Linked DNA regions of Sinorhizobium sp. BG8. The protein of the gene in region 2 interacts with the protein of the main gene of each other region in a pairwise test. Links are inferred from orthologs where the notes say so. Each region holds a gene or a part of one and is shown on either strand. Other genes may lie near its edges.

Evidence for each region.
Region 1: the proteins of F3Y30_RS16775 (region 2) and mtgA interact in binary tests that used the Escherichia coli proteins (3 or more experiments, as listed by UniProt). The link is inferred for Sinorhizobium sp. BG8 from one-to-one orthologs.

The regions. Positions count from the first base shown.
Region 1 is NZ_CP044011.1:437,734-441,375, reverse strand. What follows is about bases 403-3,173. They hold mtgA (monofunctional biosynthetic peptidoglycan transglycosylase), read left to right. Parts: upstream 403-1,300; coding sequence 1,301-2,047; downstream 2,048-3,173. Other genes in these bases: rpmF (50S ribosomal protein L32), read left to right, coding at 2,948-3,133; F3Y30_RS02065 (glutathione S-transferase family protein), read left to right, coding at 2,123-2,770; F3Y30_RS02075 (polyprenyl synthetase family protein), read right to left, coding at 403-1,161. In the rest of the region: hisC (histidinol-phosphate transaminase), read right to left, coding at 1-239; more of F3Y30_RS02075, read right to left, coding at 244-402; polyhydroxyalkanoate synthesis repressor PhaR, read right to left, coding at 3,296-3,642. UniProt on the Escherichia coli protein: Peptidoglycan polymerase that catalyzes glycan chain elongation from lipid-linked precursors. May play a role in peptidoglycan assembly during cell division in collaboration with other cell division proteins.
Region 2 is NZ_CP044011.1:3,566,642-3,570,506, reverse strand. What follows is about bases 1-2,994. They hold F3Y30_RS16775 (penicillin-binding protein 2), read left to right. Parts: upstream 1-620; coding sequence 621-2,369; downstream 2,370-2,994. Other genes in these bases: F3Y30_RS16770 (UDP-N-acetylmuramoyl-L-alanyl-D-glutamate--2,6-diaminopimelate ligase), read left to right, coding at 2,436-2,994; F3Y30_RS16780 (hypothetical protein), read left to right, coding at 208-621; rsmH (16S rRNA (cytosine(1402)-N(4))-methyltransferase RsmH), read left to right, coding at 1-204. Outside these bases: more of F3Y30_RS16770, read left to right, coding at 2,995-3,865. UniProt on the Escherichia coli protein: Essential cell division protein that catalyzes cross-linking of the peptidoglycan cell wall at the division septum. Required for localization of FtsN.

The DNA.
Region 1 (3,642 bases), 3.1 Mb from region 2 along the record:
ACCTCATCGGCAGTCACTCCGTAGCGCTTCGCAATCGCCTTCCTGAGAGCGACCGCGTTCGCGTCGGGGTAGAGCTTGAGACTGTCGCTAGCGGCAGCCTTTATCGCGTCGATCGCGATCGGCGACGGGCCGTAGGGATTCTCGTTCGTATTGAGCTTTACCAGGTTTTCTATTCGCGGCTGCTCGCCCGCCACATAGGGCTTGAGCGATGCAACGATCGGGGACCAATAGGTGCTCATAACGTCAACTCCTGCGGTTCGCGATGAAACGCGCCGTTTCCACCAATGTCCCTGCCTTGTCGCCGAACGGCGCAAGAATGGCCTCTGCCTCGCGCACCAGGGCATCCAGGCGATGCTCTGCCCAACCCTGGCCATGAAGCGCCACCAGGGTGCCCTTGCCCCGCGAGGCGTCCTTGCCGGTGGCCTTGCCCATTGTCTCGGCGTCGGCGGTCAGATCCAGAAGATCGTCGGCAAGCTGAAAGGCAAGCCCGATGACTTCGCCGAACCGGCGCAGCATCACCCGCTCGGCGGTAGCCGCGCCAGCGAGGATCGCGCCAGCCTCGCAGCCAAAGCGGATCAGGGCGCCCGTCTTCATGGCCTGCAGTGTGACGATGCCGCTCTCATCCGGGGTCGTGCTCTCGGCAGCCAGGTCAAGCGCCTGACCGCCCGCCATCCCGCCGATCCCAGCGGCGCGGGCAAGCGCGAGGACGAGTTCGGTTTTCGTTCGATCAGGGAGAACTGTTTCCGGCGCGGCGATGATGTCGAAAGCGAAGGTCAGCAGGCTGTCGCCCGCCAGAATTGCGGTCGCTTCGTCGAAGGCGATGTGAACGGTCGGCTGTCCTCGTCGAAGATCGTCGTCGTCCATCGCCGGCAGGTCGTCGTGAACGAGTGAGTAACAGTGGATGCACTCCAGGGCTGCGCCGACCCTCAGCGCCGCCTCGCGATCTGCTCCAGGGAACAAGGCTGCCGATTCGATGACCAGGAAAGGGCGCAGGCGTTTACCGCCATTCAGCACTCCATGTCGCATCGCGCCAAGCAGGTGCGCGGGGCGCACGATCTCGCCGCCTTCCGGCTCCGGAGAAAGCAGCCGCGCCAGAACCGTCTCGACAGCCTCCGCATTTGCCTTCAGGCGGTGCTGGAAATCTTGTGTCTCTTTGGTCATGGCCGCTCTTTGGCACGGGCCTATTCCGCTGGCAACGGCGAATCCCTGGGAGACTGACAAAGAATCGCCGCCGCCACTGGCTTTGCTACGGCGCTGAGGTTATGAAAACCGGGGATGGCGAGAGGACGGACCGCTGCTTTTGGAGATCTTACCGGACACACGCACGGACACGGAGTTGCCGGCCAGTGAGGGCGAGGGTGTGAGCAAACGGCTTCGCCGCTCCTGGAGGAAGCTGGCGCTGGCAGCGCTGGCCATCCTGTTCCTTCCCTATGCCCTGATCCTCATCTACGCCATCGAACCTGTCCGTCCGATTTCTACCCTGATGCTCGCCGATCTCGTGACGTTTCGCGGATACGACCGGCAATGGGTCGAATTCGACGAGATCGCCCCGGTTCTGGTCCAGTCCGTCATGATGTCCGAGGACGGCCAGTTCTGCCGTCATCGCGGAGTCGATTGGGGCGAAATGCGCGGCGTGGTCAACGATGCCCTCGATGGCGAGGCGACGCGCGGCGCGAGCACGATCCCCATGCAGACGGCGAAGAATTTGTTCCTCTGGAACGGCCGCTCCTTCGTGCGCAAGGCAATGGAGCTCCCGCTGGCGCTTGCGGCGGATTTCGTCTGGAGCAAACGGCGCCTGATGGAGATCTACCTCAACATTGCCGAGTGGGGCCCCGGCATCTATGGCATCGAAGCGGCTGCCCAGCACCATTTCAACGTGCCGGCATCGAAGCTTTCGCGGAGGCAGGCTGCCTTGCTTGCCGTGTCGCTTCCCAATCCGATCGACCGCAACGCCTCCAAGCCGGGGCGCGGCCTCAAGCGGCTGGCTTCCCTGATCGAGCGCCGTGCGAGCCGTTCAGGCGAATACATCAAATGCCTTTATGAGTGAGTTCAGTGCATTTCATTGGCCGCAGACGGCGCCGGCGAATAGTGTCGCGCCATCCGAAATGTGCAGGAGCCCCCTATGTCCGACCTCGTTCTCTATATCGGAAACAAGAACTATTCCTCATGGTCGTTTCGCCCATGGATCGCGATGACCGCGGCGGGAGTATCCTTTGAAGACGTGGTGATCCCGTTCGATTTCCCTGCAGGCAATCCGGAGTTTCACAAGTTCTCGCCAACTGGCCGCGTGCCGGTCCTGAAGCACGGCGACATCAGTGTTTGGGAGTCGCTCGCCATCATCGAGTATGTCGCGGAGCTTTATCCGGATGCCGGCATCTGGCCCGCGGACCGTGCGGCGCGCGCCAGCGCCCGGTCGATCTCGATGGAGATGCTGTCGGGGTTCCGGGCGCTGCGCGGCGCCTGCCCCATGAACATCCGGCGCGAGCGGGGCGCGATTGCGCTTCCGGAGGGCGTCACCGAGGACGTTGCGCGAATTCTGGCCATCTGGCGTGAGTGCCTCGACCGTTCGGGTGGACCGTTCCTCTTCGGTGAATTCTCGGCGGCAGACGCGATGTATGCCCCGGTCGTGAACCGGCTCGAAGTCTACGAGTTGACCAAGGATCCGGTCGCCCTGGCCTATATGAGCCGGGTGAAGGCGCATCCGGCCTGGAAGAAGTGGGAAACGGCAGCCCTTGCCGAGCCCTGGATCGTTCCCGAAGACGAGGCTTGACCATATGCTGCTCCAACCTTCGGCCGGACGGAGCGGATTCGAAAAATTGTGTTGAGGGACTGGTCAAGCAGGATTTTGCCATGTATAAGCCCGGCAAATTTCCGAGATAGATACATGTCTTTTTCGGCCATTTTGAGTGGCCGGGGACATGTTTTGCCCGTTAAGTGGAGTAGTGAAATGGCTGTACCGAAAAGAAAAACAAGCCCGTCCAAGCGCGGTATGCGCCGTTCTGCTGACGGTCTTAAGGCTCCGACCTATATCGAAGACAAGAACTCCGGCGAACTGCGCCGCCCGCACCATGTCGATCTGAAGACCGGCATGTATCGCGGCCGTCAGGTCCTGACGCCGAAGGAAAGCGCATAAGCTTTCCTCTGATGGGTTACGATAAAAAGGGGCTGGTGTAACCGGCCCCTTTTCTTTTTCTTCTTCTCTTGGCCCGTTGCCCGATGTGCCTCGCGACACCCAGTGCATTCGGGCAGAAGCGAACATTGCGCCTCACGCCCGGTTCGCGCGTTACCTTCGGCTTCAGCCGAACTTGTCGAGCTTGTTCTGCAGCGCGCGCAACTGCTCCTTGAGATCGTCGATGTCCTTGGCTTCCGCCTTCTTCGTTTCCTTCGGCTGCGGAGTATTCATGAAGGGCGAGAACATCTGCATCGCCTTGTGGAACATTTCCGTGTTGCGCCGCACCTGCTCCTCGACGATCTGAATCGGGAGCTGGAGATTCTTGCTGATCGGCGTGTCCCCGAATGCCTTGTTGATCTGCTCGCGCATCTGTGCCTGTTGTTCGGTGAACGCCTGCATTGAATGCTCGAGATAACTCGGCACGACCATCTGCATCTGGTCGCCGTAATACGAGATCAGCTGCCGCAGGA
Region 2 (3,865 bases):
CCGCAAGTCCATGAGCGATTGGTAATCTTCGCACCAGTCGGCAAGTCTATGGTGGTCGCCAGTGAGGAGGAATGCACCGCTAATCCGCGTGCCCGATCCGCGAAGCTGAGGGCCGGCGAGCGCACGGCCGCGCCAGCGGGGAAGGACGACCTTTCGATATTCGATCTGCCGAACCTTGCTAGCCTTGAAAAGATTGGAGGCTGACGGATGCTGCGAACACTCGACATCATACTCATCGCCGTGATGACCACGGCAGCGACCGTGACCTATTCCATCAAGCACCAGGCCGAGAACAAGCTCGAGGAAGTCCGCAAGCTCGATGCGGAAATCAAGCTCGAGGAAGACACGATCGATCTCCTGAAGGCGGACTGGGCCCTTCTCACGCAGCCCAATCGGCTGAACCGCCTGGTGGGTTCATTCTCGGAGGACCTCAAGCTGGTCCCGACCGAATCGACGCAACTTGCCCAGCCGAGTGAACTGCCAATGCGCGTCGCTGACCTGCCTCCGCCGGAAGAGGATGGCGGAAAGGGCGGGAAGGGTGGAAAGAACACGGCGAAAATCGCCAAGACGGACAACTCTTCCGATACGGACAATATCTCAACAGGCTCGGTGGCTGACTGATGTCGTTTCTCTCGAGAATCATGGTGATCAAGGCCAAGGCGCACATCTCATCGGGCGGTAACAACCGTCCGCATGGCGGGCGCCACGAGGGTACGTTCGTCGGAACGCGCAAGAAGACCGGCGCCCAGGCGCGCAGCCGCGTCGCCGTGATCATCACCTGCTTCGGCCTGGTCTACTGCGTCATCGGCGGACGCCTCGTGCAATACGGCATGGCCGCGCCGGAAGCGGTTTCCAGCATAGGGCCTGCCGACCACCTCATGGCGTCGCGCCCGGATATCGTCGATCGCAACGGCGAGATCCTTGCGACCGATATCCGCACCGTCTCCCTTTATGCGGAACCCCACAAGATCGTCGATGCCGACGAGGCGATCGAACTTCTGCGGACCGTCCTGCCGGACCTCGACAGCCGCGCGACGTACAAGAAGCTCGTGTCCAATTCCCGGTTCCAGTGGCTCAGCCGGCAACTCACGCCGAAGCAGCAGAGCAGCATCCTGGCGCTCGGCATTCCCGGCATCGGGTTCCGGCCGGAAAAGCGCCGCTTCTATCCGGGCGGCGCCACGGCTTCCCATATCGTCGGCCACGTCAACATCGACAACCGCGGCATCGCGGGCATGGAACGCTACATCGACGGGCAGGGGCTCGCGGATCTCGCAGCCATCGGCATGACGAGCGACGCGAAGCTGGAACCGGTGCGCCTTTCGATCGACCTCAGGGTCCAGGCGATCGTACGCGACGTAATCGCGGATGGCATCAAGAAGTACGAGGCCATTGCCGCCGGTGCTGTCGTGCTCGACGTTCACACGGGCGAAGTCCTGGCGATGGCATCCGTGCCGGACTACGATCCGAACAATCCGGCCGAAGGCGCCAAGGACGGCTGGCTGAACCGCATGTCCAACGGCACCTTCGAGATGGGCTCGACCTTCAAGAGCTTTACCACGGCGATGGCGCTCGATTCCGGCAAGGTGACGCTCCGGGACAGTTTCGACGCGCGCTTCCCGATCCGAATCGGCGGCTTCACCATCAAGGACTTCCACGGCAAGCACCGCGTGCTGACCGTGCCGGAGATCTTCCAGTATTCGTCGAACATCGGCACGGCCAAGATGGCCGACATCATCGGCATCGAGGGGCACAAGGAGTTCCTCACCCGTCTCGGCCTGCTCTCGAAGCTTGAGACCGAGTTGCCGGAAGTGAAGATGCCGAGCCAGCCGCGCGAATGGAAGAAGATCAACTCGATCACGATCTCCTTCGGCCACGGTGTTTCCACGACGCCGCTCCAGACCGCGGTTGCGGGTGCGGCCCTGATGAACGGCGGAAAGCTCATCGAGCCGACGTTCCTGCCGCGGACGCGCGAAGAGGCGGACGCCGTTGCCCAGCCCGTCATCAAGCAGAGCACGAGCGACGACATGCGGTTCCTGATGCGCTGGAACGCCACACACGGGTCCGGCAAGCACGCCCTGGTTCCCGGCTTCAACGTCGGCGGAAAGACCGGGACGGCCGACAAGGTGGTGAATGGCCGCTATGCGCAGGGACTGAACTTCAATGCCTTCCTGGCGGCATTCCCGATCGACAATCCGCAATATGTCGTGCTGACCTTCATCGACGCGCCGAAGACGGGCGAGGGTGGCGGTCGCACGGCAGGTTCGAACGCCGCGCCGATGGTTCGCGAAATCATCCGGCGCTCGGCTGCGCTTCTCGGTGTAAAGCCGAAATTCGGAGAAGACGGGTCTGCCTTGCTCGTGTCTTATTGAGCGGTGAATGAACGAGTCGGGCGACTCGGATGCGAGGGCCGAACCGAAAACAGAACAGAGCAGACCATGAACACCAGAGATCTTGCCGGTAGCGATTTTCCAGACCTTGCCGCCGCGGCTCCCGTCGAAGTCGGCGGCATTGCCTCGGATAGCCGCAAGGTCGTGCCGGGCGATCTGTTCGTGGCGCTTCACGGCACCAAGACAGACGGTGCTGCGTTCATCGAGGATGCCGTGGCGCGTGGTGCTGCTGCCGTCGTCACCGCACGCGGCGCGCGGATCATGGCCGATGTCCCGGTCTTCGAGGTCGCGGAACCGCGCCGGTTCCTGGCGATCGCCGCAGCACGCCTCTTCGGCCGGCAGCCGCGGACGATGGTTGCCGTGACAGGAACGGCCGGGAAGACTTCCGTCGCCTCCTTCACGCGCCAGATCTGGCAGTACGCCGGACATCCGGCCGCGATGATCGGCACCACCGGCGTGGTTGCACCCGGGCGTAATGACTACGGTTCGCTGACGACGCCTGATCCGGTGTCGCTTCACCGCCTTCTCGCCGAACTCGCAGACAGCGGCGTCACCCATGCTGCCATGGAGGCCTCGAGCCACGGGCTCGACCAGTCGCGGCTCGATGGCGTCCACCTTTCGGCCGCCGGCTTCACCAACCTTGGCCGCGACCACATGGACTACCATCCAACGGTCGAGCACTACATGGCCGCAAAGATGCGGCTGTTCGATACGCTGCTGCCGCAGGGCGCGCCTGCTGTTATTTTCGCTGACGACGAATGGTCGGGTCCGGCTATCGACGCCGCGCGCAAGGCGGGCGCCGACGTGCGCACGGTCGGACGCAAGGGAAGCTATCTTTCCCTGAAGCGGGTGGAGCATTTCCGCCACAAGCAGACGGCCGAGATCCACTTCGGCGATGACATTTTCGAGGTACACATACCGCTCGCGGGCGATTTCCAGGTCGCAAACGCACTGGTTGCCGCTGGCCTTGCCATGTCGACGGGCGTACCGGCGGCCGAGGCGATGGCCGCGCTCGAGAAGCTGATCGGTGCTTCCGGTCGCCTCGAGTTGGTGGGGCACGCGCGAAACGGCGCTCTCGCCTATGTGGACTATGCCCACAAGCCCGACGCCCTGGAAAACGTGCTGAGCTCCGTTCGCCCGTTCACCACCGGCCGGGTGGTCGTGGTGTTTGGTTGCGGCGGCGACCGGGACAAGGGCAAGCGCCCGATCATGGGTGAAATCGCCACCCGCCTTGCAGACGTGGTGATCGTGACTGACGACAATCCGCGTTCGGAGATTCCGGAAGCCATTCGCGCGGAAATCATGATGGGCGCACGTGGCGCCACCGAAATCGGCGACCGCGCCGAGGCAATTCGAGCTGCCGTCTCTCTCCTGAAGTCGGGCGACACGCTCATCGTTGCGGGGAAGGGCCATGAGGAGGGGCAGACCATAGGGTCTGTCACGTTGCCGTTCTCCGACCATGCGGAACTCCGCAAAGC